Regions from separate parts of the Exiguobacterium sp. s143 genome, predicted to be linked through region 2. Evidence: a T-box and tRNA genes for the amino acid it is inferred to sense, from the RefSeq annotation. Region 2 holds a T-box; the other regions hold tRNA genes.

Region 1 (10,601 bases), on a different contig from region 2:
TCGCAAAGAGGAAAGCGCAGACGATCGTTCCGCTTAGGACAAGGAAAATCAAATAAAAACTCACTTGTTCTGCTGCCCCTGACTTAGACTCGGAGCGATTCCGAAAACGAATCATCTCACCAATCCAGCAGATGCTACCAATACTGAAAATCCATTCCCAAAGTGACACGTACGCTACTCCTTTCTACATCAGAATCATGTTTCGAAAACGCATACATCGTTATTTACCCATTGTAATTCGTCCTTAAGCTACATTTAGAAAACTTCAGAAATACTTCATTTTCATGACAAGCATTCCGAAAGAACCCTGTTTGAAAAAAAGAATGGTATTCTAATCTAAAATATGGATGCAGATTAGAACATGCATAAAGGAGATATACGATTCATGAAATACATCACGACACTCATCACGACGTTGACATTAACAGCGGCCTGTACATCAGTGTATATACCAACAGTCGAAGCATCGACTTCTACTTATCGGCAAGCAAAGACATCTCTTCATTTGCGTAAAGGAGCATCGATTGATCAACCGAGTCTTGCGGTTATTCCGACGGGTATCTATGTGACGGAACTTTCAAAAGTCGGTACGTGGTCAAAAGTACAATATGGTACGAAGATTGGTTATGCGAGTACGAAGTATCTACTGACGGATGAACAAATCGGTGGGAAACGGATCGGTAAGACCCTCATCGCGAATAAGAACTTAGCGCTCCGCGCGACGTACGCTCCTGGTGAGAATCAACAAGCAAGAGCAGCGTTTGAGAAAATGCGTGTAGCGGCTAAAAAAGAGGGAATTACGCTCGTTGCGTTTAGTACATATCGCTCCTATGCCTATCAAAAAACGTTGTTTGATAAATATGTTGCGCGTGATGGATATGAGAAGGCGAGTACGTATAGTGCAGAACCTGGGAAAAGTGAACACCAAACAGGTCTTGCGTTTGATATCGGAGGCGCTGATTCAACAAAATACGCCACGTTTAGCTTTTCCAAAACAAAAGAGGCAAAATGGTTGTTTGCGAATGCTCACCGCTACGGTTTCCATCTCCGCTATCCTTCTGGTAAAGAATCTTGGACGGGGTATACGTATGAGAGCTGGCACTATCGGTATGTCGGAGCAACGCTTGCCGCTCGTCTAAAAGTCAGTGGATTAACAATGGAGGAGTATTTCCACCTCGCACCATGGAAACCAGTAAAGGTTTCGACTCCTTAAAAACATGGTAAATAGAGGATGTTGGATTAGTCGGTTATTCGTCTCAGGTGAAAGAGGTGGAACGAATGGCAAAAAAAGATGCGAAACATCACATCATGACGTTTACGTTCAAAGAAGAAGCGACATCCTATCAAGTGTTCAGTGAATTGAAGAAATATCATGCGCGAGGTCAAGTCGATTTCGAACAGATTGCCGTCATCAAGCGAAATGAGAATGGTGCTTTTTCGTTTGAAGATGCTGTAGACCTAAGTGGATCGAATCGCGCCGTCAAAGGGTCGTTAATTGGAATGGCGGTTGGTATTCTAGGAGGCCCATTCGGCATCTTACTTGGTTCGATGACGGGTATGCTGATTGGTGGATCAAAAGACATGAAGGAAAATCAAGAAATCCAAGAAACATTCAAACGAACACTCGGTGTCATTCCGCCTGGACAAACAGGGATTATCGCGATCGGTGAAGAGTTTGAGCCATCCGTCCTCGACGGATTAGTGGCGCAACATGATGGTACGTTGGAACGAACGGATGAACAGTTAGAGTCGTAAGGTCTTATAGAATGAAAAGGGGCCTATCGCTTGGATCGCGATAGGCTCCTTTTCATGTGCATTTACTTAGTCGTACGTTCTTTTTTTGCTTTTTTGAAGAAGAACAATTCATAGACGACAGGAACGATGATAAGTGTCAACAACGTAGAGGTCGTTAATCCACCGATGACCGTCAAGGCAAGACCTTTTGAGATCAATGTTCCTGAAGAAGTGGTTAATGCGAGTGGTACCAATGCCATGATTGTTGCAAATGCGGTCATCAGGATTGGGCGTAATCGCGTTTTACCAGCTTCAATCAATGATTCGCGAATCGGCATACCACGTCCGACGTTTTGACCGATGCGGTCTACGAGAACGATTGCGTTCGTGGTGACGATTCCAATCAACATCAGGAAGCCGATCATGACACTGACAGACAATGGTTCATTCGCAAGGAAGAGCGTGACGAGTGAACCGATCGGAACAAAGATCAGAGAAGACAAGATGATGAATGGAATCCGAGCTTTTCCGAACGTAATCAACATTGTCAGGTAAACAAGTCCGATTGCAACGACGATCGCAATTCCAAGTGATTGGAAGATTTCAACCGTATCGTCATTTCCGCCACCACTTGTCAATGAGACACCGTCTGGTAAATCGATTTTTTCGACGTCAGCTTTTACGGCATTCGATACGTTTTGAACGTCGTCTCCTTTGACTTGTCCAGATACGCGAGCATATACTTTTCCGTCGAGTTTCTGAATCGATGTGAAAGTCTCGACTTCATTGACGTTCGCGACATCTTTCAATGCGACAGGACCGTTTGCTGAGAAGAGTTGGACGTCTTCGAGATCTTCTTTCGAGACGAGTCCTTCTTCATAAGATAATTGTACGTCTTGATCCTTATTGTCGAGATTGAGCGTTCCGACCGTAACTGGCTTCGTTTGATCGTTAACGGTACCGAGAATCTGGAAACCAGATAGTCCGCGATCACTTGCTTTCTCAGGATCGATTTCTACGAGATACTGCTTTTGTTTTTCGCTGAAGTTGTTCGTGATATATTTCAAATCATTATTTTTCGACATGTTATCTTCGACAAGTTTTGCCGCCTCTTGAAGGGCTTCGAGGTCGTTCGAGAACAAGTCGACATCGACGTTGTTATTCGACGGAGGACCACCTGTTGATAGTTCAGCCACACTGATTTTGACATCGACGTTTTCATCTTGAGCGATGTCTTCCATCTGTGTTTCAAGTGACTTGATCGTTTTCTCGACGTTTACACCGTCTTTTAGATTCAAGAAGTAACTTGCTTTATTATCGAGACGTAAGCCTGTCGTGAAGTCACGCGCTCCGACAGAAGTCGTCACGTCAGCAATGGCTTTTTCTTTATCAAACATTTTTTCCATCTCAAACGAGACGTCACTTGTTTTTTCAAGTGATGTGGCAGCCGGAAGTTCAAGCGATGCCGTCAAGGTCTTCGATGCTTCGTTCGGAATGAACGTAAAGCCGAGACGCGGTACGATCGCAAGGGAACCACCGAGAAGGATGAACGATACGACCAAGATGATCGCCTTGTGCGAGAGTGATTTTTCAATCAGCTTGCCATACCAACGTTGGAGAGCGCCTTCTTTTTCTTCCGCTGGTACCTTCTTGAATGCAAACTTCGCGAGAATCGGTACGATCGTGATCGCAACGAGTAGTGAAGCAAGTAATGAGAAAATAATCGTCAAAGCGAACGGTAAGAAGAACTTACCAGTAATACCACCGACAAATCCAATCGGTAGGAAGACGACGACGGTCGTCAGCGTCGATGACGTGATTGCTTTTAGAATCTCTTTTGTCGATTGTTCGATGATCTCATCCGTCATACCGGATTCGGATTTTCGGACGCGCCGGAAGATGTTCTCGATGACAACGATACTATCATCGACAACACGACCGACTGCAACAGCCATCCCACCAAGTGTCATGATGTTCAGGGAGATATCTTGCCAGTTCAAGAAGATAGCGGCGATGAGTAATGATAATGGAATCGAGACGATGGCGATGATCGTCGCGCGGATATTCCGCAAGAATAACAGAACAGCGAGTGATGCGAAGAGGGCACCAAGTAATCCTTCTTTGACGAGTGTCGCAACGGACTCCTCGATATCCTTCGCTGAATCAATCCCAATCGTATAGTCGACTTGGTCGTCATATTTATTGAGAATCTTCGTGACTTCATCTGCGATTTCGACTGTATTGGCATCTTGTTTTTTCGTGATTGCCATCGATAAGGAATCTTTTAAATCGTAACGCGTTTTTTCACTTTGTTGTGAGACGGCTTCGATTTTTGCGATATCCTCTAGGCGAATCGGTTCTGCAGGTTCAGACGCCTGATCTGCAGCTGCTCCACCTGTTGTACTTGGTGGACCTTGCGTTGCACCTTGTGGTGGACCGCCAGCAGATGAACCACCTGTTTGACCGTTACTTGATGAACTAGTCGCACCTGCAGCAGGTGTCAATTGTAGATTTTTTAGTTTATCTAGATTTTCTAGTTTTTCCTCAACGCGAATCGGAATTTTCGAATCGTTTTCTGATAGCTGACCAGATGGGAACGAGACATACTTTCCATTGATTTGTTCCTTGATGCTCGAGAGCGAGAGACCCGCTTCCGTCGCTTTCTCCTTATCGACGGTGATTTGAACGAGATCATCCTTATAGCCACCAACCGAAACGCTGTTGATTCCTGGAATCTTATTAAGTTCAGGTTCGATATCTTCCTTTAGGATTTTTTCGATGTCTTTACCATCCTTACTAAAGAAAGAGATGTTATAGATCGGGAATGAACCAAATGACAAACGATTCAATTTCGTCGTTGCTTCCTCCGGTAGATTCGCATCTTGGATTGCAGCATCGATTTGTTGTTCGACCTTATCAATATCGGTATCGAACGGGAATTCGATGTTTAAGATACCGATACTTTCATAAGAAGAACTCGTTAGCTTGGTAGCCCCTTCAATTCCTTTAAGGGAAGTTTCAAGCTTTGAGACGACTTGTTTATCGACATCGTCAGGAGATGCACCAGGGTAAACCGCTTCGATTGAAATCTGAGGAAACTCGATTTCTGGGAACTGATCGACTTTTAATTGTGAGAAGGAATACACGCCTCCTAAAATCAATAGGATTGCAATGATGAAGACAGCAACCGAGTTCTTCAAACTAAATCGGGTTAAAAAGTTCATATGAACGCTCCTTTCTTTTATATGTGCTTATTTACATAGTAGAGGACACTCATAGAACCCGCAACTTTAAAACTGTTTTTATTTAAAAAGATCTTTTTGAAAAAAGATAAATTTTTTTTATGAAAAAGGCTTTACACTTTTCGATATGCTGCTATAATAAAAACATACCCAGTAACAACACAGCATGATTCTGTAGCTCAGCTGGGAGAGCGCTACCTTGACAGGGTAGAGGTCGCTGGTTCGAGCCCAGTCAGAATCATACCGAAATCGTTCCTTTTCGAAGGAGCGATTTTTTTGCGTTAAAAAACTATTCCCGAAATCAATCAGGAATAGTTGGAAGGGAGGTAAATTGTTTTATTGAATTTCGAGATGAAGATCGCCGCGCTTCGTCCACCCTGCGACAGTCGTCAATCGATAGAAGACGAGCGTCAAGACACCAGGTAGAACGACACCAGTCAAGAAGAAGACGAGGAACGCCTGAGGACCTTGGTTGACGAAGATATTGAGTGGGGCAATCATCGAATTTAATCCAAGTCCTGCGAGTTCGTACGGTACTTTCAAAGAGAGAAGAAGCGTCGCGACAGGAGCCGAAATCATTGCTGCGAGAAACGGTGCAACGACAAGACGTGGATTTTTAACGATATTCGGGAATTGTACTTTAGGTGTTACAAAGAATGAAGCAATCAAACCACCTGGATCCGTCTGACGGTATGCCATCAACGTGAAGCCGACGAATTGAGCGGAACAGCCAATCAGTGCAGCGGCACTTGCTACAGGATCAAGTTGCAAAGCAATAGCGAGTGCAGCGGACGAAGCAGGAGACATCAATAAGACACTAAAGATGAGTGCAATGACAAGAGAAGTTGCGATTGGAGATGATTCAACGGATGCTGTGATCATGGCACTGAATTTTGTAAGGAGTGGTGTCGTGACGGCAGCAGCACCGATTCCAGTCACGCCGCCAGCAAGGACAGCACTCATCGGGATGACCATCATGTCAAATTTCGTTTTTCCAGTCATGCGTTTTCCGACGTATACAGCGACGGCAGCTGCGAGTAACGCACTGATCGGCTGACCGGGTACAAGAACGAGTCCAGAAGCAGTTGATTGAAGAGCGGCACCACCGATCGTTGCTGCGATCATCGCGCTGAACAGGACAAGTGTGTTTCCTCCGAGCTGAAAGGCAATACCGGCACCAAGTGCAGGGGCGAGTAGTACTTTTGCGACACCACCAATCGTCAGTAGCATTTGGATATGTAGAAGATTTCCGAGCGTCTCAATCAGGAGTCCGACACCGAGTGTTACAAGAACGGCATTTGCCATTCCAGCTGATACTTTTACCATTCGATCCATCGCATATTCTTTCAACGTTGTCATCCTCTCTATCTATCTCTATTTTTTGCCATGAAAAAAGCCTATCCGTTTTTGGGATAGGCGCCACTCATTCTGTGCGGGCGCCTCATTCGATGCATCGAAAGAAGGGCCCAAAAATCATTTCCGTTTCATCATCGGAAAAGTTTTCAGTCCCTCATGCATAGAATAATCAGTCGTCCAACTTGGTTAAATGGCTGTTGCGTCGGAATCATTCGATCGTGCCCCTCTCTGTGAATTTTTCTAAGCCTAACACGCTCTTGATTAATAATCAATATTTTCTGACAATTTATTTTTTCCTGAAATCTGACAGGAATTCACGGTATCATCGGGAAATCCTAATTTAACAACAATGGAGGCGTTTACATGAAAGTGATGCTTTTTACAGATATTCATGGCAATGCATCAGCATTACGTGCGGTACTGTCCTATCTTGATCAACAACCAGATATCGATGCCGTCTATTGTCTCGGTGATCTTGTCGGCATTGGACCAGAGCATAATGAAGTCATTGATCTATTGAAGCAACGACCTGATATTCAAACGATTTCTGGGAATCATGATGAATGTGTCCTTGCTTTAATCCATGGGGAGAACTATCCCGATAGTTACCGCCATGCTAAAGAGCACCACCAATGGATTGCGGATACGTTGACGCAAGAAAATCAAAAGTATTTGGAACGTTTACCGCGTGTCTTAAATATCATGCATCAGGAACAAACGATGCACCTGACGCACTATGCTTATGCCGATCAGACGAAGAAGATTGGTGAAGAACCCTTAAAGCAAGCAGTGGATGGAACAAAAGACAACTTATCCGTCTTGTTTGCTGGAAATGAGGTGCAGATCATTGGTTTTGGTCATCATCATCCAGCGCAACAAGTCGAGACAGAGCAAACGCTCTTTATTAATCCAGGTGCACTTGGATGTCAGGAAACAGCTATTGCTCCAGTAGCAATCATTGATTGGGAGAAGGATCAAGTCCGTTCAGAAATCCTGAAGCTTTCATATGATGATCGACCATTTTTAGACGTCCTCAATACGACGGAGATGCCGGAACGTGAGTTGATGCGCCGACTCTTCTTCGGTAGTAGGACATGAAAAAACCTTCATGAGTAGTTCATGAAGGAATTTAATCAAGACGACAGTTTTGTCATGATTGAGATGAGACATACGACAATCAGTAACACGATACCGATGTTTCGTTTCAATGGATGGCGTGACCAGTAAAAGAATAGCGCAAGGACAGGGGCCACAAAAAAGGCAACGATGAGACTGATTAATGTTGCAAGAAACAATACAAACATCCAAAGCTTGCTCGTTATCCGGTATACCTGCCACATGTCGTAAAGCGACATGAGTGTATAGGCGAGTAACACGAAGATGATTCCGGTCGATAAACTCAAAGTGATCATCACTCCATTCTCTATTTAGTATAAGGGAGGGAGCGAGAATGATTACACGACTTGAAGTAAAAAACGTGACGAATCGATGAACGTACGATTATACGCTGTAACGAAAGAGAAAGGGGAGGGCACCTATGTCAAATATCTATCGTCGTTTTTTTCTGTTTCCGGATATTTTGATCATGCTCGTATTACTGATTGCGGTCAGTGGTTATGTCCTTGCTCAGCCGTTTCATTGGTCGATTTTACAGTTCTTTTGTCTTGGACTGATCGTCTTTAGTTTCAGTGAATACTTGACGCATCGTTTTTTGTTCCATTTACCACCGCCTAAAAATATGCTTGGACGAAAGTTGTTGAAACGACTTCATTACGATCATCATGCGTATCCGAATGAACTGCATCTGTTGTTTTTACCGGTCTGGTATTCCTTGCCGAATCTTGGTTTCTTTGCGACTCTGACCTATCTTCTGACGCAATCTGTCGTTTCGACAGCTGCAGCCGCGAGTGGATTGATCGTCATGTTGCTTGTGTATGAATGGAAACATTACGTGGCACACGTTCCGCTGAAACCGAGAACACGCTTTGGAAAATGGATGAAAAAGACGCATCTGTTACATCATTTCAAAAATGAACACTATTGGTTTGGTGTATCAAATCCAGTGGGAGACTGGTTGTTTGGCACTTTGAAGGATGAAAAAACAGTTGCTTCTAGTCAAACGGTACGGAATTTAGAAAAGAATCAAGAATATGAAAAACCGCCGATCCACTGACCGGCGGTTTTTTGATTCATAAAATACGTAGCATGGCACGACGAATCGTATCTAACTCTAACGGCCGAGCAATCAATGGCCATTCGGCAATTAGCGCAATGTACGTCCGGAAAATCAGAAAGGCGGTGACATCGACTGGTACGTCACGATCATCTTGTCCAAGGCGAGTCTCAAGTAGCGTTTTAAGATATTCGACGACATGTCGTTCGATCCGTGTCCGTAGTTCTTGCATTTCTTGTAATTTAAGATTACGTGTTTCTTCGATGATTTGAAGAATGAACAAATGTTGTTGCTGATGATAGACGATAGCGTCGATCATTGATTGCTTATTTTCTTCTACCGTCGCATGTTCGACGTAAGCGCGTTCTGCTTCTTCTTTCATCTCTTGCAGCACACGTGTTACGAGCGATTCGAACAGGTTGAGTTTACTTTCGAACAATTGATAGACGGTCGGTTTCCCGACATGAGCGCGTCGGGCGACACGCTCAATCGTCGTACCTTTATAACCAAGTTCAGAAAAACAAGCCATCGCTGAGTCCAGTATCAATGTTTCTTTATCAGATTGTGTCATGTTGTTTTCGTCTCACTTTCGTTGAGAGTAAAATTCGCTTGGCTCCGAGCCCTCCAACGAAGCTGATGATCAACGCGACGACTAAGATGGTCGCGAGGACTTGACTGTTTGAGATGAGGGCGTCTGTCACACCAAGTCCAAGAGCTTCACGGAATCCGCCGACTGAATACGTCATTGGTAAGAACGTATGGATGGCTTGGAAGAAGCTTGGCGTCATCTCGACTGGGAACGTACCACCACTACCGCCGATTTGAAGCAGAAGTAGTAGGAAGGCAAGGAACTGTCCGACACGACCGAGTAGCATCGCGAGCGTGAACAGAATCGTAATGAACGTCATACCTGTTAAGGCAGCAAATCCATAAAGCGCAGGAACACTCGCGACATCAGCATCGAGGACATAGACGATGGCTGTAGCCGCTGCGACACCTTGTAAGGCTCCAATCGGTAAGATGAGTGATAATTTACCGACAAGGAAGCGCCATGTCAGACTTTCACCATGTTCTGGACGAATCTGATAGACAGAAGAGAACATCAAGGCACCTGCGAATAAGGCAATACTAAGGATATAAGCTGATAAACCAGAACCGTAGTTGTTGACCGTCGAATAGTCATGTTCTTTTAAGACGACGGGTTCTGCGAGCATATTATCCCGCTCTTTCGTCGGCTTGACGGTTGCATCCTTAGCCCCTTTGCTGAGCTCATCCTTCAATGTTTTAGCACCATCTTCAAGTTTTGTGTTGGCATCCGCGATTTTCGAAGCCCCATCGGTCGTTTTGCCGATTCCGTCCGTAATCGTAGTTGAACCAGAAGCCAATTGTCCTAACCCGTTATTTAACGCGCTAGCACCTGTTTGGAGTTGATGTGTGCCATCTGAAAGCTGATTAGCCCCGTCAGCCAGTTGTACGCCACCTGTTGCAGCTTTATGCACACCCGCAGTATATTGACCGAGTTTTTCATTGAATGTTTGTTGACCACTTGCTAATTGTTGTGCACCAGACTCGACTTGTTTCGCACCGTCGACGAGTTTCACTTGACCTGCGTTCAGTTGTGATACAGCTGATTCGACTTGTTGACCACCTGCAGCCAGTTGACCAATCTTCTTCGTCGCGTCCGTTGCTTGAGCAAGACTCTGATCAATCGCGCCTTCTTGGGCGGCGAGATTTTGGATGTTTTCTTCTAATGAACCGATAGAACCGAGTAACGTTTGTTTTTCTTCATCCGATAACTGTTCAGAAGCAGAAATGACTTCTTTTAGTTGCGCAACGTTTGCTTCAAGGGCTTCACGACGTGCTCGTAAATCTTGTTTCGCTTTTTCAGCATCTTGATTAAGTTGCGTTAAAAAGGCGTTGGCAGCTTGTGCTTTTTCATCCAATTGATTTAATCCATCCGTCAATTGAGGAATTTTTTCATTAAGCTGAGCCGTACCTGCAGCCAGTTGTTCTGCCCCTTGACGGACTTGTGTCGAGCCACCGCTGAGTTTCGTTGCTCCGTCTTCTAGTTGTGCAGCACCGGCTTGTAATTTGCC
Region 2 (10,601 bases):
ATTGACGACGCTTAACCTATATGAAGCAGGGGCACGCGATATCACGGTCTTTAACCGGACGTTAGCTAAAGCAGAAGAGGTCGCGAATCGGTTCGAAGGATCGGCACATTCGATTAACGAGATGCAGTGCGGTTTGCTTCGGGCAGACATCGTCATCTCTTCAACGGGTGCCAAACGGGCCATCATCAAACGCGAAGACATCGCGGCTGCACAGCTGTTCCGTCACGATCGTCCATTCCTCTTGATCGATATCGCCGTACCACGCGACATCGAACCGACCGTCGGTGACTTGCCAGGTGTTCATTTGTATGATGTCGATGATCTGACATCGATCGTCCAACAAAATATGGCGGAACGAATGAAGGAAGCGGCGAAGATCGAACAACGGATTGAAGCGGCAATCGCTGAGTTCGAAGGTTGGATGACGACACTTGGTGTCGTACCGATCATCACGGAATTACGAGACCAGGCGTTACGCATTCAACAAGAAACGATGCAAAGCTTGGAACGGAAATTACCGGAGATGTCGAAACGTGAAAAAACAGTCATTGGCAAACACATGAAATCAATCATCAACCAGTTGTTGCGTGAACCGTTGTCTTATATTAAAGATGCGGCAGCGAAGCCAGATGCCGATGAGCGGATTGCGCAGTTCATGGATACGTTCGCACTTAACGAAGACTTGTTCGAAGGGCTCGAAGATGACGTGATGACATCAGAAGAGACGACACCTTCCGCAAAAGCTGTGAACCGGTGAACAAAGCACGATTTGTGTTACAATAGAAAATGCATGGGGCGGACTTGTGCCGCCCCTTTATCATTGTACAGGGGGATTTTAGCATGCGAAAAATCATTGTTGGATCGCGAAGCTCGAAGCTAGCGATGACACAGACGAAATGGGTCATTGACCAGTTGAAACAAGCCGGCGCGCCGTATGAGTTCGAAATCAAGAACATCATCACAAAAGGGGACCGTATTTTGGATGTGACGCTCTCGAAAGTCGGCGGTAAAGGATTATTCGTAAAAGAGATCGAGCAACAGATGATTGACGAAGAAATCGATTTTGCCGTTCACAGCATGAAGGATCTACCTTCTGAATTACCGGACGGTCTCATCATCGGTGCAACACCAGCGCGTGTCGATGCGCGTGATGCCTTGATTACGAAAACAGGCGAAGGTCTTGCTTCCTTGCCGGAAGGTGCGGTTGTCGGTACGAGTAGCTTACGTCGTGGCTCGCAATTGCTAAAACTCCGCCCTGATTTAAAAATCGAATCGATTCGTGGAAACATCGACACACGACTCGATAAATTAAAGAATGGTCCGTTTGACGGGATCCTACTCGCAGCAGCTGGTCTACAACGGATGGGTTGGTCTGAAGACGTCGTCTCGGAATATCTCTCGACAGATGACATGATTCCAGCCGTCGGTCAAGGAATCCTCGGTATCGAATGTCGCGAACATGACCAAGAAGTACGTGATCTCTTGCACCTGATCCATGATCAGATGACAGAAAAAGTAGCTTACGCAGAGCGCGCTTTCTTAGCGGCGATCGAAGGTAGTTGTCACGTTCCGGTCGGTGGATTTGCAACGATCAACGAAGACATGTCAACGACACTCGTCGGATTCATTGGATCCGTCGATGGAGAGCAAATCCTACTCGAGCGCGAATCAGGTCTAGACCCGATGCAACTCGGTCAAGATGTTGCCGAACGTCTGCTTGCTTCGGGCGGTCGTGAGATTCTCGCGACACTTCCGGATGACTTGTAAGCAGGTACTCTTCACGGGCAGCCGACCACCGACGACCGAGCAGATGGCGCGACTGCGCGCCGTCGCGATCGAGTCAGTGCATTATCCTGTCATTGAAACGCGACCGGTTTCGTTTACATTGCCGAAGGGAATTGATTGGCTCATCGTGACGAGTCCGAATGGTGTCCACCGGATTGCTGATGCGTTGCCTGAATTAGCAGAAACGCGTATCGCGGTCGTCGGACGAAAGACGGCAGACGCACTTGCGAAGTACGGTCGAACAGCAGACTTCTGTCCGTCGACCTTTACAGGAGACGCACTCGTCGCAGAACTCGGACCACACTTGTCTGACGGCGATCATATCGTCTTTGCACGAGGGAACCGATCCCGGCAAGCACCGGTCGATCAGTTACGAAAACTGAATCGATATACGGTCGAAGATATCATCACGTATGAAACCGTCACCCGTCGGCTACCTGAAGCACTTGTCAGAACTGCCGCCTATATTGGACTGCAGAGTCCTTCCGCTGTCGAAGCGATTGCTCCATTATCCCCACAGACGACGTTCATCGTCATTGGGACGATTACGGAGCAAGCAGCAAAAGCAGCCGGACTTCAACCGATCCATGTCGCCCGTGAATTCACGGTAGACGGCATGATTGATCGTATCATTGAGGAGGAATCAGCATGAACACATTAGAATACGCACGTCACCGTCGTTTGCGTCATACCGCATCACTCCGGTCACTCGTCCGCGAGAATCAATTGCATAAATCAGATTTGATTTATCCGATCTTCGTCGCTGAAGGCGAAGATATCAAACGCGAAGTCAGCTCGATGCCTGGCGTCTTCAACTTATCACTCGATCACTTGACGGCTGAAATCGAAGAAGTCGTTGCACTTGGAATCGAATCCGTCATCTTATTCGGTGTTCCGCACGACCATTTAAAAGACGAGCAAGGATCAGGTGCGTTTCACGATCATGGGATCGTTCAAGAAGCGACACGTCTCGTTAAGAAGGTTGCACCGCAGCTAACGGTCATTGCCGACACATGCTTATGTGAATATACGTCAACGGGTCACTGCGGTATCGTCGCCGATGGTACGGTTGATAATGATGCATCATTACCGCTCCACGTCAAGACAGCGATCTCGCAAGCACGGGCGGGTGCTGACGTCATCGCTCCATCATCAATGATGGACGGATTCGTCGCAGCGATTCGCCAAGGGTTGGACGAGAATGGCTTCAGCCATATTCCTGTCATGAGCTACGGCGTTAAATATGCGTCTGCTTATTATGGTCCATTCCGTGATGCGGCAAACTCCGCACCAGGAGAAGGCGACCGGAAAGGCTACCAAATGGATCCAGCGAACCGTCGTGAAGCGTTCCGTGAAGCAACAGCGGACGTCGATCAAGGAGCTGACTTCATGATCGTCAAACCAGCGCTCGCTTTCATGGATATCATTCGTGATGTGCGTGAACGAATCGATTTACCGATCGTCGCCTATAACGTATCGGGTGAGTATGCCATGGTGAAAGCAGCAGCCTTGAACGGCTGGATCGACGAAGAACGAATCGTCCTTGAGACGATGCTTGGCTTTAAACGAGCAGGCGCTGATTTAATCATCACCTATTTCGCAAAAGACATTTGTCGTTACCTGGAGGGGTCGAAATGAGCTTAATTAACCAGAACTCAAAATCAAAAGCAGCATTCGAGCGGGCGCTCCCGCTCATGCCGGGTGGCGTCAACAGCCCGGTTCGTGCTTATAAATCGGTCGGGATGACACCGATTTTCGCAGATCATGCGAAAGGATCGAAGCTCTATGATATCGACGGAAAAGAGTATATCGATTACGTCTTGTCATGGGGACCGATGATTCTCGGCCATGCCGATCCAATCGTCACGTCAGCGATCCAAGAACAAGCGACACGTGGCTGGAGCTACGGGACACCAACGGAAATCGAATCAGCGATGGCTGAAGTCGTCATTAGTCGGGTGCCGTCAGTCGAAGTCGTCCGGATGGTCAACTCAGGGACAGAAGCGACGATGGCTGCCCTTCGTCTCGCACGCGGCTATACAGGTCGGACGAAAATCCTCAAATTCGAAGGCTGTTACCATGGTCACGGCGACTCGCTCTTGATCAAAGCAGGGTCAGGTGTCGCGACACTCGGACTACCGGATTCACCAGGCGTTCCAGCGCAAATCGCGAGCATGACGCTGACGGTTCCTTATAACGATTTAGACGCTGTTCGGATTGCCTTTGAAAAACATGGCGACGATATCGCGGGTGTCATCGTCGAACCGGCTGCTGGGAACATGGGCTTCGTGCCACCAGAACCGGGATTCCTCGAAGGATTACGGGAAATCACGTCGGAAAACGGCGCCTTACTGATCTTTGACGAAGTCATGACTGGTTTCCGTGTCGGATTCCACTGTGCACAAGGACATTTCGGTGTCACACCGGACATCACGTGTCTCGGTAAAGTCATCGGCGGCGGAATGCCAGTCGGTGCTTACGGCGGACGTCGCGACATTATGGAACAGATTGCACCACAAGGTCCAATCTATCAAGCGGGTACGTTATCCGGGAACCCACTCGCGATGGCAGCGGGTCTAGCGACACTGACACAATTGAAACCAGAACACTATGAAGAGTTCGACCGGAAAGCGAGCCGTCTGTCAGAAGGCTACCTGAACGCTGCAGCGAAATATAACATTCCGCTGACGACGAACCGCGCAGGTGCGATGTTCGGTGTCTTCTTTACGGATGAACGCGTCACGAACTTCGAAAAAGCGAAAACATCGAACCTTGAGATGTTCCGTTCGTATTATCAAAAGATGGCGGCGCGTGGTGTCTTCTTACCACCGTCACAATTCGAAGGTCTCTTCCTGTCAATCGCCCATACGGACGAAGACATCGAACGGACAATTGAAGCCGTCGAATTGACGTTCCAAGAACTCCAAGTTGAATTTGGTCGTTAAGCAGTTCTTGACGATTACTTGAAGTCTCGGCTAAAATGAGTAAAGAAGAAAATGGCAACAGCGATGACGGGAAGAGTAGTCCTGTATTCGTACCGGCGTAGAGAACACATCCTTGGCTGAAAGATGTGACGGGCGAACAGGAGGAAGGTCACCCCACGAGCTGGTATCGTGAGTCTTACGAGCGATATCCGTCCTCCACACGTTACGTGGCTCGAGGGCATCCGATTATGGATGAACTAAGGTGGTACCGCGGAAAAAAGCAACGGCTTTCTTTCGTCCTTAGCATAGGACGAGAGAAGCCGTTTTTATTATGGACAAAAAGGGAGCGATCAGGATGCAGGAATTATCAATGCCAACGAAGTATGATCCGCAGGCAACGGAAGAAAAATGGTACGACTTTTGGGTGAAAGGTGACTATTTCAAAGCCGACCAGGATCCAGAGAAAGAGCCATATACGATCGTCATTCCACCACCGAACGTCACAGGTAAATTGCACCTTGGTCACGCGTGGGACACGACGTTACAAGACATGCTGACACGGATGAAGCGAATGCAAGGCTTTGACGTCCTTTATCTACCAGGAATGGACCATGCCGGTATCGCGACGCAAGCAAAAGTCGAACAAAAACTGCGGGCAGAAGGACAATCACGTCTTGAAATGGGTCGTGAGAAATTCCTCGAGCAATCATGGGCATGGAAAGAAGAGTACGCGTCAACGATCCGTGCACAATGGGCAAAACTTGGTCTCGGACTCGATTATTCGCGTGAACGCTTCACGCTTGACGAAGGATTGTCAGAAGCGGTTCAAGAAGTCTTCGTGAAACTTTACGAAAAAGGTTTAATCTACCGCGGCGAATACATCGTTAACTGGGACCCAGCGACGAAAACAGCGATCTCGGATATCGAAGTCATCTACAAGGATATCGAAGGTGCGTTCTATCACTTCAGCTATCCACTAACGGACGGTTCAGGTCACGTTGAACTAGCGACGACACGTCCTGAGACGATGCTCGGTGACACAGCGATCGCCGTGAACCCGAAGGATGAGCGTTATGCTCACCTCGTCGGAAAAACAATCACGTTACCAATCGTTGGTCGCGAGATTCCGATTGTTGCCGATGACTATGTCGACATGGAGTTCGGTACAGGTGTCGTTAAGATCACACCAGCGCACGACCCGAACGACTTCGAAGTCGGTAACCGTCACGAGTTACCACGTGTCCTCGTCATGAATGAAGATGGAACGATGAACGAGAACGCAGGGAAATACGAAGGTATGGATCGCTTCGAATGCCGGAAACAAATCGTTGAAGATTTAAAAGCAGAAGGTGTTCTAATCAAAATCGAACCACACTTGCACTCTGTCGGTCACTCGGAGCGTTCAGACGCGATCGTTGAGCCGTATCTTTCACTCCAATGGTTCGTCAAAATGGAACCACTCGCGCAAAAAGCACTCGAGGAACAACAAGGACCAGACAAGGTCAACTTCGTTCCACAACGCTTTGAAAACACGTATGTGCGCTGGATGGAAAACATCCGTGACTGGTGTGTCAGCCGTCAACTCTGGTGGGGACACCGGATTCCGGCTTGGTACCATAAAGAAACAGGCGAAGTCTACGTTGGTAAGGAAGCACCAGCCGATATCGAGAACTGGGAGCAAGACAACGATGTCCTCGATACGTGGTTCTCTTCAGCGCTTTGGCCGTTCTCAACGATGGGATGGCCGAACACGGACGCAGCGGATTATCAAAAATACTTCCCGACATCGACACTCGTTACGGGTTATGACATCATCGCTTTCTGGGTATCACGGATGATCTTCCAATCGTATGAATTTACAGGACAACGTCCATTCCAAGACGTCTTGATCCACGGATTGATTCGTGATTCGGAAGGACGCAAGATGTCAAAATCACTCGGTAACGGAATCGACCCGATGGATGTCATCGAGAAATACGGTGCCGATTCTCTTCGTTGGTTCTTAACGACAGGATCAACGCCAGGGAACGACCTCCGCTTCTACTGGGAAAAGATCGAAGCAACATGGAACTTCTCGAACAAACTGTGGAACGCAAGCCGTTTTGCCTTGATGAACATGGATGGTCTAACGTTTGATCAGATCGATTTGACAGGCGAGAAGTCACTCGCAGATAAATGGATTCTGACACGCTTACAGACGACGATCGACGATGTGACGCGTCTGTCGGACAAATATGAGTTTGGTGAAGCGGGACGTATTCTCTATCACTTCATCTGGGAAGACTTCTGTAACTGGTACATCGAGATGGCGAAATTACCGCTCAACGGGGAAGATGAAGCAGCGAAGCAGACGACGCGTTCGGTTCTTGCCTATACGCTCGACCGGATCATGCGTCTGATGCATCCGTTCATGCCGTTCATCACGGAAGAAATCTGGCAACACTTACCGCATGAAGGTGAGACGATCACACGTGCCGCGTGGCCAACACACGAGGCATCACTCGACTTCCCGGAAGCTGTTCCAGCATTTGAAGCGGTTCAGAACGTCATCCGTTCGGTTCGTAACATCCGCGCGGAAGTGAACGCACCGATGTCGAAACAGATCCAACTGTTCATCTCGACGAATGACGCACGTGTTCAAGACGACTTGTCGTCAAACAGCTCGTACTTGCAAAAGTTCACGAACGCGTCTGAACTCCGGATCGAAGAGCAGATGCCAGCGCCAGAAAAAGCAATGAGTGCGATCGTGACGGGAGCAGAATTGTTCATCCCACTCGCGGACTTGATCAACATCGAGGAAGAAATCGCGCGCTTGAATAAAGAACTCGTCAAGTATACGAAAGAAGTCGAACGGGTCGAGAAAAAACTCAACAACCCTGGCTTCGTCGGCAAAGCACCAGCACATGTCATTGATGAAGAAAAAGCGAAGGCACTTGATTATACGGAAAAACGTCAAGCTGTCGAAGCACGCATCAACGAACTCTCACACTAATTACAGCAGTGGCTCAAGTCTCCTTGAGCCACTTTTTTTAAAGGAGCGAACAGCATGAGGACGCGAGAAGATGTATTGGAATGGTTATCGAGCTTACTAGCATTCGGCGTCAAACCGGGTCTTGAACGGATGCAGGCGATGTTACTGGAATTACAGATTGACCCAGACGCGATTCCGACGATTCATGTCGCTGGCACGAACGGAAAAGGATCGACGGTTGCGTTCTTACGTGAGATGGGAATTGCGGAAGGATTACGAATCGGGACGTTTACGTCGCCGTATATCATTCAGTTCGAGGAACGGATCATGTTGAACGGGGTGCCGATTGCAGAAGACGATCTCGTCGCAGCTGCGATCGCCGTTCAAGCGGCCATCGGGCGCATCGATCCGGCACTCGGTACGGTTACTGAGTTCGAGGCATTAACAGGACTTGCATTCTATTATTTTGATCAGATTCGTCCCGATTTCGTCATCTATGAAGTCGGTCTCGGTGGACTGTATGATTCGACGAACGTCTTCAAGAAGCCGGTCGCAGCAATCATCACGTCGATCGGACACGATCACCAAGCGATTCTCGGAGATACGCTCCAAGAGATTGCTTTACAAAAGTTCGGCATCATCAAACAAGGGACACCGGTCATCGCCGGGAAACTGCAAGAAGAGCTGACGGTGCCGTTAATGGCGTATTGCGGGGACCGGAATGCGACGTTGAAATGGAGTCAGGAAGCCATCATTCGTTACCGCTTAAAAGAGACGGGGACCTGGGCGACATATGATGGAATACCAGAGACACGCTTAGGGCTCGAAGGTCATCATCAAGTCCATAATGCGGCGAATGCCGTCATTTGTGCGCGGCGACTTGGGTGGTCGAAAGCGGCAATCCGAAAAGGATTACGGGAGGCAAAACATCCGGGACGGTTTGAGATCATCTCGCGCAAACCACGGATCATTCTCGATGGTGCACATAATCCGGAAGGCATCACGGCACTCGTTGAACGGTTAAAAGAGGAATCAAAACCCGTGACGTTACTCTGTTCGATTTTGCGTGACAAAGACCGGACGGCGATGCTAACGCAGTTACGTAGCATTACGCCAGATATTTACGAGACGACATTTGATTTTCCACGAGCTCGGACGATAGAGGAGTTAAAGCAAGATGGCGCCAATGTAACGACGGTCGAAGCGTTTTTCGATCAATTAGAGATGGACCGGACATACGTCTTGACGGGATCACTCTATTTCATTAGTGAAGTACGTCATTATCACGCTTCCATTTTTACAAAATAGGGAAAATCCGCATTCTCTCGTTATAATGAAATGGGGGAGTATAGTCCCATATCTCAATGACACGATGAGGAGACGATAAGTGATGAAACAGTGGGTCCGTCTAGCCTTAGCCATCTTACTGATTTTTTCAAGTTTTACGTATATACATGAGCCACATTCCAAAGCGGCAACCGGTGAAAAATTTAAGATTTTAGAGATTCGTGATGATTGGTCGACGACGAACCGGATTGATCCGGGAACGACCATTACATCGTTGTCACTGTTAAAAGACTTGAATACTAGTCAATATGAAATCAAGATGATGACGGTCAAAGAGTTGAATGCGTCTCGTTTTCCACTTGATGGCGCATTTGATGCGATCGTTTTTGATCCGTCTGTTTTTACGGGAGAAGATCGGTATTCTGTCAAAGTATCTGATACTTCCAAAAAACATAATACGAGTAGAATTGAAAATGATATTACGCAGTTAAAAGCGAATGAAATTTTGACGTACTATATTCAAAAAAGATTACCAGTCTTTTTACACGCTGATGTGTTAACACATGAAACAAGTAATTTCACTTCGATTTTTAAGCAAAGCACGATATCGGGTGATGCAATTGTTTATACAGATACAAAACAGGCAGTTCTTCGATTGCAAGAAGAAAAAATCGAGCGACCGCGCTTAAGTAAGGTAGCAGTCTCGCAAGATGGACTTTCATTAATGAGTGTAGATAAAAGAAATATGGCTGTTCCAAACAAATCAATTGAATTTGCATACGAAGTCACAAATGTATATTCTAATGAATTTTCTGTAGACTTATATATTGATTTTGATAGTAACGATCAATTTGATGAATCAGAAAAAGTTATACCTTGGGCTAAAGAGATGAAAGGTACTTCTGGAAAAATTTCATACACCTTTGATACTCCTAGTTATACGGGACCAAGAAACTGGAAACTTAAAATTAGTAATAAAGATGGACTTGTAGATTACAAAAGTGGTAGTTTCTTGATGCAGGACCAAGAAGCTAAAGCGAAAATTTTACAAGTCACGCGTTCTGGAACGACCGGTTCAATCAACGGTTTTATGAACTCAGGAACTTTACTAAAACAAGATGGGTTATATGACTTTAATGTAGAAGTCATTTCTGCGGACACGTTTAACAAAACGTATGCCAGTAAAAATATAAACACATCCTATGATATGCTAATCTTCGGTTTTCAAGATTCGTATGGTGCAGCTTCACTCAGTGACCCTGCATCAGATGCTATTCTTAACTTCACGAATACGGGGCAAGGATTGATGCTGACACATGATACGATCTTTAGACCGGCACAATCCAGCAAACCAGAGCTATTCTGGGAAACAAAGTTTGCAGATCTCGCAGGTCAAAAGAATTTTACGAACATGGGGTACGCGGCACCTCGAACATCTGGTCAAGCTGTCAAACAAAATGCTGGGGTCATGACTTCCTATCCATTTGCCCTGGCTGATACGGTTGCTATCGCAACGACACACAATCAATACTTTGGTCTGGATCTTGAACAACCGGACTTGATTCCATGGTATAACATCCGTGAAAACAACCTCAGTAGTTCTAATCAGGCTGCCGGAAGAACAATTGGTGATG
Region 3 (10,601 bases), on a different contig from region 2:
CTGCAGCGATCCCTTCTCCTGTATCTTCGATTTGAATGAAAGCCCCTACTGCGTTGACACCATAACGAACGATAATTTTTCCCGACGTCGTATGTCGCCGTGCATTTTCAATGATATTCACGATCATCTGACGGAGCTGCTGAGCGTCACCCATCACTTCTAATCGCTCACCTTCTATCTCGAACGAAACATTTTCTTGTTCGATGTCTGGACGCATCAATCGTATCACTTGATGAATCAAGTCTTCGACATCGACAGGTTTTCGCTCCATCATAAAAGCATTGGCGTCAATTCGTGCTAGCCAAAACAATTGCTCAATCCATTCATTCATTTGCTGACTTTCTTCTCGAATGATCGTAATGTAGCGTTGTTGTTCATCCGGCGTCAACGTTTGGCGTTCGAGAATATCCGCGTATCCCTTTATATATGTCAATGGTGTTCGTAGTTCATGAGATACGGTTGCTAAAAATTCGGATCGTTCCCGATTCAAAAAATCGAGATCTTGTTTTAATTGCTGAATCGAACGCGCCAATTGTCCCAGTTCATCTTTTCGATCAATCGGCAACTCTCCACCTTCCCCATCCAATAGACGCGCTGTCGCTTTTTCCATCTGAATCAACGGACGAGAAATGAGTCGGGTCGTCCAAATGCTTGCCGCACCTGCTAATAAAAGCGCTAGCAGACCCACTTGGAGAAACTGCTGTTTCAACGGATCAAGTACGTGATCTACGATTTCTTTAGAAGCGAACATGAAGACATGACCACGATGTTCCCCGTCAATGGTGATGGGACTGTCCGTCATTAAAAAGTCACGCATCGTCACGATTTTTCCTTGTTGACGGTAATCAAAATCCGTATGCTCTAACATGCTCTTCATCTCATTCGACAAAGGTCGTGACGCTTCGAGTTGTTTTCCATCTGCATCAGTGATCACCACAGTAAACGATGAATCTGCTTCCATCATGCTGACATGGCGCATCGTCGTTTGGTCATAGGAATCGACAAGGACATCACGGTGTGTATTTCCTCGGTTCAGTAAACCGTCTACTACTTCCTGCGTTCGTGTTTGAGACAACTGATAATACAATGTCCCAAACAACACACTGCCACAAATTAAAAATGCCGCAAGCACGATTCCTCCGACTGAGTATGAAATACGACGCATGACGATTCCTCCTTTTTCTCTCCACTTTTAGTATAGCTAAAAAAAACGCGATCGACGTAGGCAAACGAAACTGTCACCTCATCTGCACACGATTTGCATATACGCTGGGTATAGTAAAGAAGACTAGTGACTTCAGGAGGGTTTTATATGAAAAAATCATTGACATTAACCGCACTTGCTCTTAGTTCTACGCTTTGGCTCGGTGCATGTGGATCCGCCAATAACGATGGAAGTAATAGTGACTCACACGATATGTCTCATGGAGATATGATGCATTCGAGCGACGGAAAGCTACCATCCGGTTTAAAGGAAGCCAGTGATCCGACTTATCCGAAAGGAAGCAACGTCACGTTGACGACGGATCATATGGACGGTATGGACGGAGCTAAAGCAACGATTGCGGGAGCTTACGATACCGTCGTCTATGCGATCAGTTACAAACCGACTACTGGTGGAAAGATGGTGAAAAATCATAAATGGGTCATTCAGGAAGAACTCGATCCCGTTCCAACTAAACCACTGCAAGTTGGTGATGAAACGACTGTCAAAGCGGATCATATGAAAGGTATGGATGGAGCAAAAGCGACGATTGATGAAGTAAAGGAAACGACGGTCTACATGGTGAACTATGAACCGACGGACGGTGGAGAGATGGTGAAAAACCATAAATGGGTCACAGAGGATGAGATAAAGAAATAATAAAAAAAGCCCGCTTTTCCTATAAAGGAAAAGCGGGCTTTCGGTATGATTCTGACTGGGCTCGAACCAGCGACCTCTACCCTGTCAAGGTAGCGCTCTCCCAGCTGAGCTACAGAATCATGTTTGCAGTACGTTATGTACTTGCTAGGACATGTATTAATATATCAAGAAACTAAAAGGCTGACAAGTCTTTTTCCGAAAAAAAAATAAAAAAATTTAAAATGGGGGAATCAACCCCGCTTCCCCCATTTTGAATGACTTACAGGAAGGTTGATACTCGATCAATCGGTAAACGTAGTGCCGGACGTTTTTTCGCATCTTCAACCGCTTTTCCGACAGCAATTAGCATGACCGGTACATACCGTGACTCGGTGATGAACGTTTCCGCAAAACGTTGATGATCAAATCCACCCATTGCGAGTGTTGATAATCCACGCGCTTCTGCCGCAAGCATCAATTGCATCGCAGCAAGGCTCGCATTCGACATAGCCGCGTCGCGTCCATACGCCTCACTTTGATAAGCGCCTTCTACCTGTGCCTTGATCGAATCAAACAGATCCTCTGTCATGCCACCTGCTTCCACTGCTGGCCCGTACACCGGATTGTAGTTTCGATTAGCTTGAACATCACCTAAGATCGCAATGACTGCTGAAGCCGAAGTGATAGCCGGCTGATTGTATGCGATCGGTGCAAGCTGCTGCTTCGCTTCTTCCGAATGAAAGACCGTGAAATGCCAGTGTTGCAAATTCCAAGCACTCGGCGCGGCTGTCGTCCATTCTAATAGTTCTTCTACTTCCTGTTTTGAAAGCTTGAACGTTTCGTCGTAATGACGAACGGAACGTCTTTCTGTTAAGACACGCATTATATCAAGTGTTGCCTGTGTCATGTGTAAATCCCCCTTATCATTATCAGATTACTTAGATATCGTAGCATGTCTCTTTTTCATTGTCCTCTATCAGTACTTCAAATGAATTAACTGTTATAAAACAATAGTTGACATTCAATTTCTGTACTAATACAATAAAATCAAGAAAAAAGATCATTGCGTTTACTTTGAAGGAGGAAAAACACATGGAACAACCCCTTTACCAAGAAGCATCTGCTGCATTCTATCGTGAGCTTCCCGTCAAGACGTGTGCCCATTGCGGAAAAGAGATGGATGAACAATGTGAATCCTATCAAACGGAATGCGATGAGTGTGCTGTAACAGAACACTAATAACACATGAAACAATCACTTACTTAGTGGTTGTTTTTTTATTTCTTTTAAACTCTTTCTAAATAAATCGATATTTTTTAGAAAAATCGATTTTCCGTCATCTTTTTGTCATCTGTTTGTTACAAAAGAAACAGTCAGAATGTTACATTATCTGTATATGATATTTTTTGACAAAAGGAGCGACAGACAACGATGGATCCATTTACCTCAAGCCACGCTAGCGAACTCGGTCCACGACCGCGTACAAAAAAAAGAAAGTTTTTCCCTCGATTTTTCTTACTTCTCACACTTGTTTTTCTCGGAGTTGGGGGATATGTCGCTTATCGATACGTTTTTACTCCTGAACAGCAATCCATTACGACAGGTAAATCCATTACTGAAGTACCTGTCGTCAATATGGAAAAAGCACGCATGGAAAAATGGAATGGTGTGACGAAAAAAGTCGCTTATTTAACATTCGAGGATGGTCCATCCGCATTAACACCGGACTTACTTCGAACATTGGATCAACTTCAGACTCGTGCCACTTTCTTTTATCTCGGATCACAAGTAGATGCTTTTCCGCAAGAAGTCAAAGCTGCTGCTAAAGCTGGACACTATATCGGATTACACGGGGAAACACACGATTACGATACATTGTACGAAAAAGGAAAGTATGTCTCAGAGATGCAAAGTGTTCAGAAGAAAATCCATGAGTTGACGAAGCTAACACCACATTTGACACGACCACCTTATGGCTCTGATCCCGGCATCACGAAAAAAATGGCATCTGCCATTCATTCAGCAGACTTCCGTGTGTGGGACTGGTCAATCGATTCAATGGACTGGTATTACAAAGATAGTGCAAAAGAAGTAGCGAATACGGTCATTCGGCGAGCAGAGCGTCCGTTTGAAATCATACTCTTACATGAACAACCACAAGCCATCAAAGCACTTCCAGCCATTGTTGCCGGACTTCAGAAAAAAGGCTATCAATTCTCGATTTATGATGAAGATTTCCATATTCCGTACAACTTCGCGCAACACTCGAATTTATAAGGAGTTACTATCCAGATGAAAAAAACATTCGTAGCAGTACTGTTTCTGTCGAGCTTTGGACTCGCTGCCTGTTCCAACGATTCACCAGCCTCTCTTCATGAACAGCTAGAGCAACAAGTGAAAGGTGAAGAGAAGGCATTCACGCTAGCTGATCAACGTGCTCGTAAGGATGAAATTTCAGTTAATACGTACCAAGCCGTTCTTGATGCAGGTGCTGAAGAAATCAAACGCTCTCAAAATGAACGAGAGGAATTAGAAGCCTTAAATGACGAACGGCTTGCTTTATTGAAACAAGAAGAAACGTTACGTAAGGAAACGTACGCTGCACTCGATCTTGAAGAATTGAAGGATGCTGTCAACCAACTTGATGGTAAAGCAAAAACAGAAGGAACTGCCTTAGTGACAATCATCAAGGAACGCCAGCAGACATTTCAAACGTTCTCGAAAACGTATCGACAAGCGATGGACGCTGAAAAGAAAGTGCTTTCACGCTTGACGAAAAAACCGGATTTCGTTAAGATTGATGAGTCAACAGCGGATTTAAATCGTTTAACACGGAAAGCTACCGCGTCATTAAAGAAGTGGAATGCGCTGACCGTTCAGTATAATCAAACGAAAACCCAGCTGTATCGTTTGCTCGACACATCAACTCAATAAATCACACAGGTTGCAACCAAACCCTGTCCAAAAAACCTGGACAAGGCCCTGTTGCAACCTTTTTTGTGTGGTTTTTATTAAAAATGGAGGGAATTTATTCATGCATCGTTCAAAAGCAACCTTATTCGTTCTGATTGGCGCTATCAGTTATGGTGTCCTCTCAACGATCGTCAAACTCGCTTATGCCGCTGGATTTAACTCAGCAGCCGTTTCAGGTAGTCAATTTTTCTTCGGCTGGCTCATGATTTTCGGACTTGCCTTATTTACGAAAAATCTTCGTCTCGATCTCAAGACAGCTGGTCTGCTCATGCTGATCGGTATCTCAAGTGGTACAACCGGTTATCTGTACTATCAAAGTCTTCAGACTGTATCCGCATCCGTTGCGATCATTCTCTTATTCCAATTTACTTGGATCGGTGTCGTCATCGATGCGCTCGCATTCAGACGTTTACCTACTCGCGCGCATTTCCTGTCCGCGATTCTACTGATTGGCGGAGCCATTCTTGCGAGTGCCACTTACTCGAGTCCACTCGATTTACGTGGAACATTATTCGGTCTTGGAGCAGCTGTCAGCTTCTCAATTTTCTTACTCGCTAGTGGACGCATCGCCAATCATTTACCCGTCATCAAGAAAAGTTTTTATATGATGACAGGTGGTCTTGCTTTCGTCATGACCATGTATCCACCGACGACATTCTTGTCCTCTGCGAACTTCGAAAATGGACTTCTGTTATACGCGATTCCGCTCGGTCTGTTCGCGTTGATTTTACCACCACTCTTATTTGCTGCTGGCGCACCTCATCTTTCCCCAGCAAGCGTTTCTTTACTTGGAGCGGCTGAACTACCGACAGCAGTCATCTGTTCTGTCTTAATTTTAGGAGAACATCTGATGAGTTCCCAATGGATCGGGATCGTCATCATCTTGATCGGAATCTTTTATCCAATCTATCGCTCAAGCAAAACAGCAGCTGTTGCGAACGTACAGCAAAACGACCTTTCCTGAGCTCAGGAAAGGTCGTTTTCTTTACTTCTGTCGTTTCATCGCATCCGCAACGAACTCGACGTCCGTGCCGATGATGATTTGCACGCTAGTCGCCCCCATCTTCATGACACCTTTTGCTCCAGCCGCTTTAATCGCTGCTTCGTCAATGATGCTTGGATCTTTGACTTGAAGACGTAAACGTGTCGCACAGTTGTCAATCGACGTGACATTTTCTGTTCCTTTTAGTCCCGCAAAGATGCGTGCTGCTTGTTGCTCATATTTATCGTCTGAATCTGTCAAAACGACTCCCGTGTCTGTGACGAGCGATTCATCTTCACGACCTGGTGTCTTCAAATCAAATTTCGTGATCATGAAGTAGAACAGGAAGTAGTAGACGACCGCGAACGCGAGACCAACCGGGATGAGAAGTAATGGTTTTGTGGCAATTCCGAAGTTCAAGGCATAATCAATGAAACCAGCCGAGAAGGAAAAGCCATGTAAAATACCGAGTAAGTTAACGATGGCCATCGATAGACCTGTTAAAACTGCATGAATGACATATAAAACAGGTGATAAGAACATGAACGAGAACTCAATTGGTTCCGTGATCCCTGTCAAGAAGGACGTCAATCCAAGACCAATCATCGCTCCAGCAACTGCTTTTCGATTTTCCTTACGCGCAGCCATGACGATTGCAAAAGCTGCAGCCGGTAAGGCGAACATCATGATTGGGAAGAAGCCCGCTTGATAAATCCCAGCTGTCGGATCTCCAGCGAAGAAGCGCGCGATGTCACCGTTCGCGACCGTACCATCTGCTTTTTCATATGAACCGAAGACGAACCAGAAAATATTATTTAAGACGTGGTGTAAGCCGACAGGAATCAAGAGACGGTTAAAGAATCCAAACAGAGCAGCGCCTCCTGCACCAAGACCAACCATCCATTCACCAGCACCGTTGATGCCTTGCTCGATGAACGGCCAGACATAACCAAAGATGAAAGCAAGTACGAGCATGACCGCTGATGTAATGATTGGAACGAAACGACGACCACCAAAGAATGCTAACCAATCCGGTAACTTAATGTTATAGAACCGATTGTATAGAAGTCCTGCGACGATACCCGCGATGATTCCACCAAATACCGCCATATTAACGGTCGAACCGAGTGTCGCCTGATTCGCGATCGAACCAAGTGTCGCTCCGTCGACCTTGGTCGAGGAATCATTGACGATCGCCGCGATCGCATCATACTTCGCCTGAATCTGTGCGCTGGAATAATCCTTGTTCATCGAGTCGACGCCATTCTTTAAGACGAGATACCCGATGGCCCCGGCAAGACCCGCTGCCCCACTCGCATCGATCGATAGACCAATCGCGACACCAATGGCAAAAATCAGTGGAAGGTTATCAAAAATAGCCCCTCCTGCTGCTACCATCAACGGAATATCAAGCATATCCGCCGAACCTAACCGGAGCACGATTCCCGCAGCCGGTAATACTGCGATTGGTAGCATCAAGGCTTTACCAATTCGTTGTAGAAACTGCAACATACCTTTCACCCTTTCCTGAATAAAACGATAATGACAGAACAATGTAAACGCTTTTACGTTTTTTATTATTCCACATAAATATCTAAATGACTAGACCTTTATACAAATTATTCATTATCTTTTTTTATTGATATAAAAATTCATTATAGCAGACGCTAAAAACCGGACTAGAGTCATTCTCCAGTCCGGTTTTTCTATTTAATTTCAACGGTCTTAGCGGCGATTCGTATCTTCGAAATTTTGTTGGACGTTTCCGACTGTTTTCTTCGCCTCGCCTTTTACTTGATCTTTTTTACCTTCACGTTCTGTTGATTTATCGCCTGTTGCTTTCCCGAGCGCTTCTTTCGCTTTCCCTGCTACTTTATCGACGAGACCATCTACTTTTTTATTGAGACCACTGTTGTTTGACATAACCATTACCCCCGTTTAAAAGTTTTTTTTGCGATAGTTGTCTGTTCCCTTGTCACTGATTTTCAAACGTTTCCTGAAGAAAAACCAACACTCATCCAAACAAAAACAACAGTGAACATCTCGTCCACTGTTGTTCGATGAATCTATTCATTTACTGGGCGACGGAAACACCTAACACTTGTTCAATCCGTTCGAACGCCCAATCCAATTCTTCTTTTGTAATGACGAGCGGTGGTGCAAATCGAATGACTGTCTCATGTGTTTCTTTACAGAGCAAGCCTTTTTCTTTCAACGCTTCGCAATATGGTCGCGCTGCTTCTGTCAACTCAACACCAATGAATAATCCACGACCACGTACTTCTTTGATCATCGGGTTGTTGATTTGTTTTAGTTTCTCCATGAAGTACGTACCGAGTTCGAGTGAACGTTCCGGTAACTTTTCGTCTTCTAATACTTCAAGTGAAGCAATCGAGACGGCACACGCAAGTGGATTACCACCAAATGTCGAGCCGTGTGAACCTGGATTAAAGACAGAAAGGACATCTTTATTCGCGGCAACACACGAGATTGGGAATACACCACCACCCAGTGCTTTACCAAGAATGTACATGTCTGGTGTTACCTCGTCCCAATCAGAAGCAAACCATTTACCGGAACGACCGAGTCCAGACTGAATCTCATCCGATACGAGCAACACATTCTGCGCACGACAAACTTCTTGTGCGTCCTTCAAGAAACCATCATAAGGAATTAAGATGCCCGCTTCGCCTTGAATCGGTTCCAAGATGAATGCCGCTGTATTTTCAGTGATCGCCTGTTTTAATGCCTCAAGATCGCCATATGGAATCGTCTTGATTCCAGGAAGAAGCGGTCCAAATCCCCGTTGGTATTCTGCTTCCGTCGACATCGAGACGGCTGTCATCGTCCGACCATGGAAGTTTCCTTCACAAACGATGATTTCAGCATCACCTGGAATTTGTTTGACTTCATATGCCCAGCGTCGTGCTGCTTTTACTGCTGTCTCGACAGCTTCCGCACCTGTATTCATTGGTAACACCATGTCTTTACCCGTCAATTGTGCTACTTTTTCATAGAAAAAGCCAAGTTGATCATTGTGGAAAGCACGTGACGTCAATGTAATCTTGTCTGCCTGACGTTTTAAGGCGTCGATGATCTTTGGATGACGATGTCCTTGGTTAACGGCTGAATAGGCACTTAGCATATCCATATAGCGACGTCCTTCAGGATCCGTAACGAAGACACCCTCAGCCTCTGAGATGACGATTGGGAGTGGATGGTAGTTATGTGCTCCGAACTGTTCTGTCTGTTGAATGATTTTCTCTGTTTGATTCATCGAAATTCCCCCTCATAACTCTTTAGAAAACGCTTTCAATGTTATTATAGCAGATTCTTTCACAGAATCTTCATCTAAAAAGTATCCGAGCGAAAGGATTCTAATGCGTAAGAATTGAATATATTGGGAAAAGACAAGAGAAGTGAACCGTCATCTCTTTTCAATATAAAGGAGCGTGCGCACGTAATGGACCGTTCGACCATTGATTCCTATGAAGTCGTCATTCAAGAATTCCCTTTACCCGCTTTCATATTGAATACTGACTTGACCATCCGCTCTTGGAATGAGCTAGCCGCACAGCAATGGGGCTGGACACAACAAGAAGTCGTGGGTCAGACTGTTCCACTTCTTGAACGGGAAGACATGGCATTCAGCCAGCAGATTTGGCATGCCTTCTTGGAGCGCCGTCAATCCGTCCAATTACCGAATGCCTCCTTATTGCATAAGACGGGCACTTCTGTAACGTCAACTCTCCTTTTGTCTCCTTTACTTGATGATACAGGAACTGTCATTGCCGCTTTTGCTTGCTGTATCCCTTCAGCTGAGCAACAAACGAATATGAAACCACTCTTCCAAGGATTGATGGATTTGCGTCATGCCTTCGATCAGATTGCTTCTGTCGCCGTCTTCGACGCACGAGGAACGATCACGTACGTGAATGATCAACTCATCGATGTGACAGGATATTGCTCTGAGATGCTTCTCAACCAGCCTTGGTCACTCATCCTAGATCCATCCAGTCCCGTCGTTTCGGGGATTCGTGCACAACTTCGTGAACGAAAAGCATGGTCTGGTCGCCTTAGCCTCACTTCGCAAACGGGCGAACGAAAACATCTCCAAGCGACGCTCATTCCGATCTATGATGCGAACGGCGTTCGCTTCCAACATTTGTTCATCGGGAACGACATCACGGAAACAACAGCACTTGAAGAAGAACTCGATTTTTTAGTACATCATCATGAGATGACGCATTTATTAAATAAACGAGGATTTTTACGCGAAGGCGAAGCATTATTCCGTTCTGCCGCGTCGCATGATCCGATTGCGCTCATCTTGTTCGATATCGATCGTTTCAAAGTCATCAACGATTCGTTTGGAACACATGTCGGCGATCAACTACTTCAAGCGATGGCAACACGCCTTTTGCAACATACGACAGGTGTACTCGCCTTTCATCCGACGAGTGATCTATTTGGTGTCTTGTTACCTGCACCGTCGAGCAATCTGCTTTTCCAATATGCTCGAAAACTACAACAAGCACTGCAGCGTCCTTATTATATCAACGGTCATTCATTGATCGTTTCTTGTACGTTCGGGATCACGGTCTATCCGTCCGAAGCCAAAACATTGGAAGATTTATATCGCCGGTCGGAAACAGCTCTATACGCAGGAAAATCGATTGGTACTGGAACGATCCAGTATTTAACGCACGAGATGGACACACAATTCACACGGAAAATCCAACTCGAGCGCTCCCTTTTCACAGCACTCGAAGATCAATCCCTTTATCTTGCTTATCAACCAAT

The links. A T-box is a leader RNA that pairs with one kind of tRNA and senses whether it is charged. The one in region 2 lies ahead of KNQ03_RS04960 (valine--tRNA ligase), so its partner is inferred to be a tRNA-Val.
Region 1: it encodes a tRNA-Val, which carries the amino acid that the T-box ahead of KNQ03_RS04960 (valine--tRNA ligase) is inferred to sense. The anticodon was not compared.
Region 3: it encodes a tRNA-Val, which carries the amino acid that the T-box ahead of KNQ03_RS04960 (valine--tRNA ligase) is inferred to sense. The anticodon was not compared.

The regions. Positions count from the first base shown of each region.
Region 1 is NZ_JACSMX010000005.1:133,522-144,122, reverse strand. Features, by position in the region: gene KNQ03_RS14845 (methyltransferase family protein) at 1-169, opposite strand, end outside; gene KNQ03_RS14840 (M15 family metallopeptidase) at 386-1,213, shown strand; gene KNQ03_RS14835 (hypothetical protein) at 1,279-1,755, shown strand; gene KNQ03_RS14830 (efflux RND transporter permease subunit) at 1,818-4,958, opposite strand; tRNA gene KNQ03_RS14825 (tRNA-Val) at 5,145-5,217, shown strand; gene KNQ03_RS14820 (PTS sugar transporter subunit IIC) at 5,313-6,335, opposite strand; gene KNQ03_RS14815 (metallophosphoesterase family protein) at 6,696-7,430, shown strand; gene KNQ03_RS14810 (hypothetical protein) at 7,466-7,744, opposite strand; gene KNQ03_RS14805 (sterol desaturase family protein) at 7,870-8,505, shown strand; gene KNQ03_RS14800 (TetR/AcrR family transcriptional regulator) at 8,522-9,076, opposite strand; gene KNQ03_RS14795 (YhgE/Pip domain-containing protein) at 9,063-10,601, opposite strand, start outside.
Region 2 is NZ_JACSMX010000001.1:900,729-911,329, reverse strand. Features, by position in the region: gene hemA (glutamyl-tRNA reductase) at 1-757, shown strand, start outside; gene hemC (hydroxymethylbilane synthase) at 841-1,767, shown strand; gene KNQ03_RS04975 (uroporphyrinogen-III synthase) at 1,757-2,437, shown strand; gene hemB (porphobilinogen synthase) at 2,434-3,423, shown strand; gene hemL (glutamate-1-semialdehyde 2,1-aminomutase) at 3,420-4,730, shown strand; T-box leader at 4,785-5,014, shown strand; gene KNQ03_RS04960 (valine--tRNA ligase) at 5,065-7,701, shown strand; gene KNQ03_RS04955 (bifunctional folylpolyglutamate synthase/dihydrofolate synthase) at 7,756-8,988, shown strand; gene KNQ03_RS04950 (DUF5057 domain-containing protein) at 9,071-10,601, shown strand, end outside.
Region 3 is NZ_JACSMX010000005.1:147,482-158,082, forward strand. Features, by position in the region: gene KNQ03_RS14865 (sensor histidine kinase) at 1-1,165, opposite strand, end outside; gene KNQ03_RS14870 (YdhK family protein) at 1,313-1,864, shown strand; tRNA gene KNQ03_RS14875 (tRNA-Val) at 1,911-1,983, opposite strand; gene KNQ03_RS14880 (nitroreductase family protein) at 2,124-2,750, opposite strand; gene yhfH (protein YhfH) at 2,936-3,082, shown strand; gene KNQ03_RS14890 (polysaccharide deacetylase family protein) at 3,494-4,120, shown strand; gene KNQ03_RS14895 (YkyA family protein) at 4,136-4,777, shown strand; gene KNQ03_RS14900 (EamA family transporter) at 4,878-5,780, shown strand; gene nagE (N-acetylglucosamine-specific PTS transporter subunit IIBC) at 5,802-7,310, opposite strand; gene KNQ03_RS14910 (CsbD family protein) at 7,524-7,721, opposite strand; gene KNQ03_RS14915 (ornithine--oxo-acid transaminase) at 7,873-9,075, opposite strand; gene KNQ03_RS14920 (sensor domain-containing protein) at 9,262-10,601, shown strand, end outside.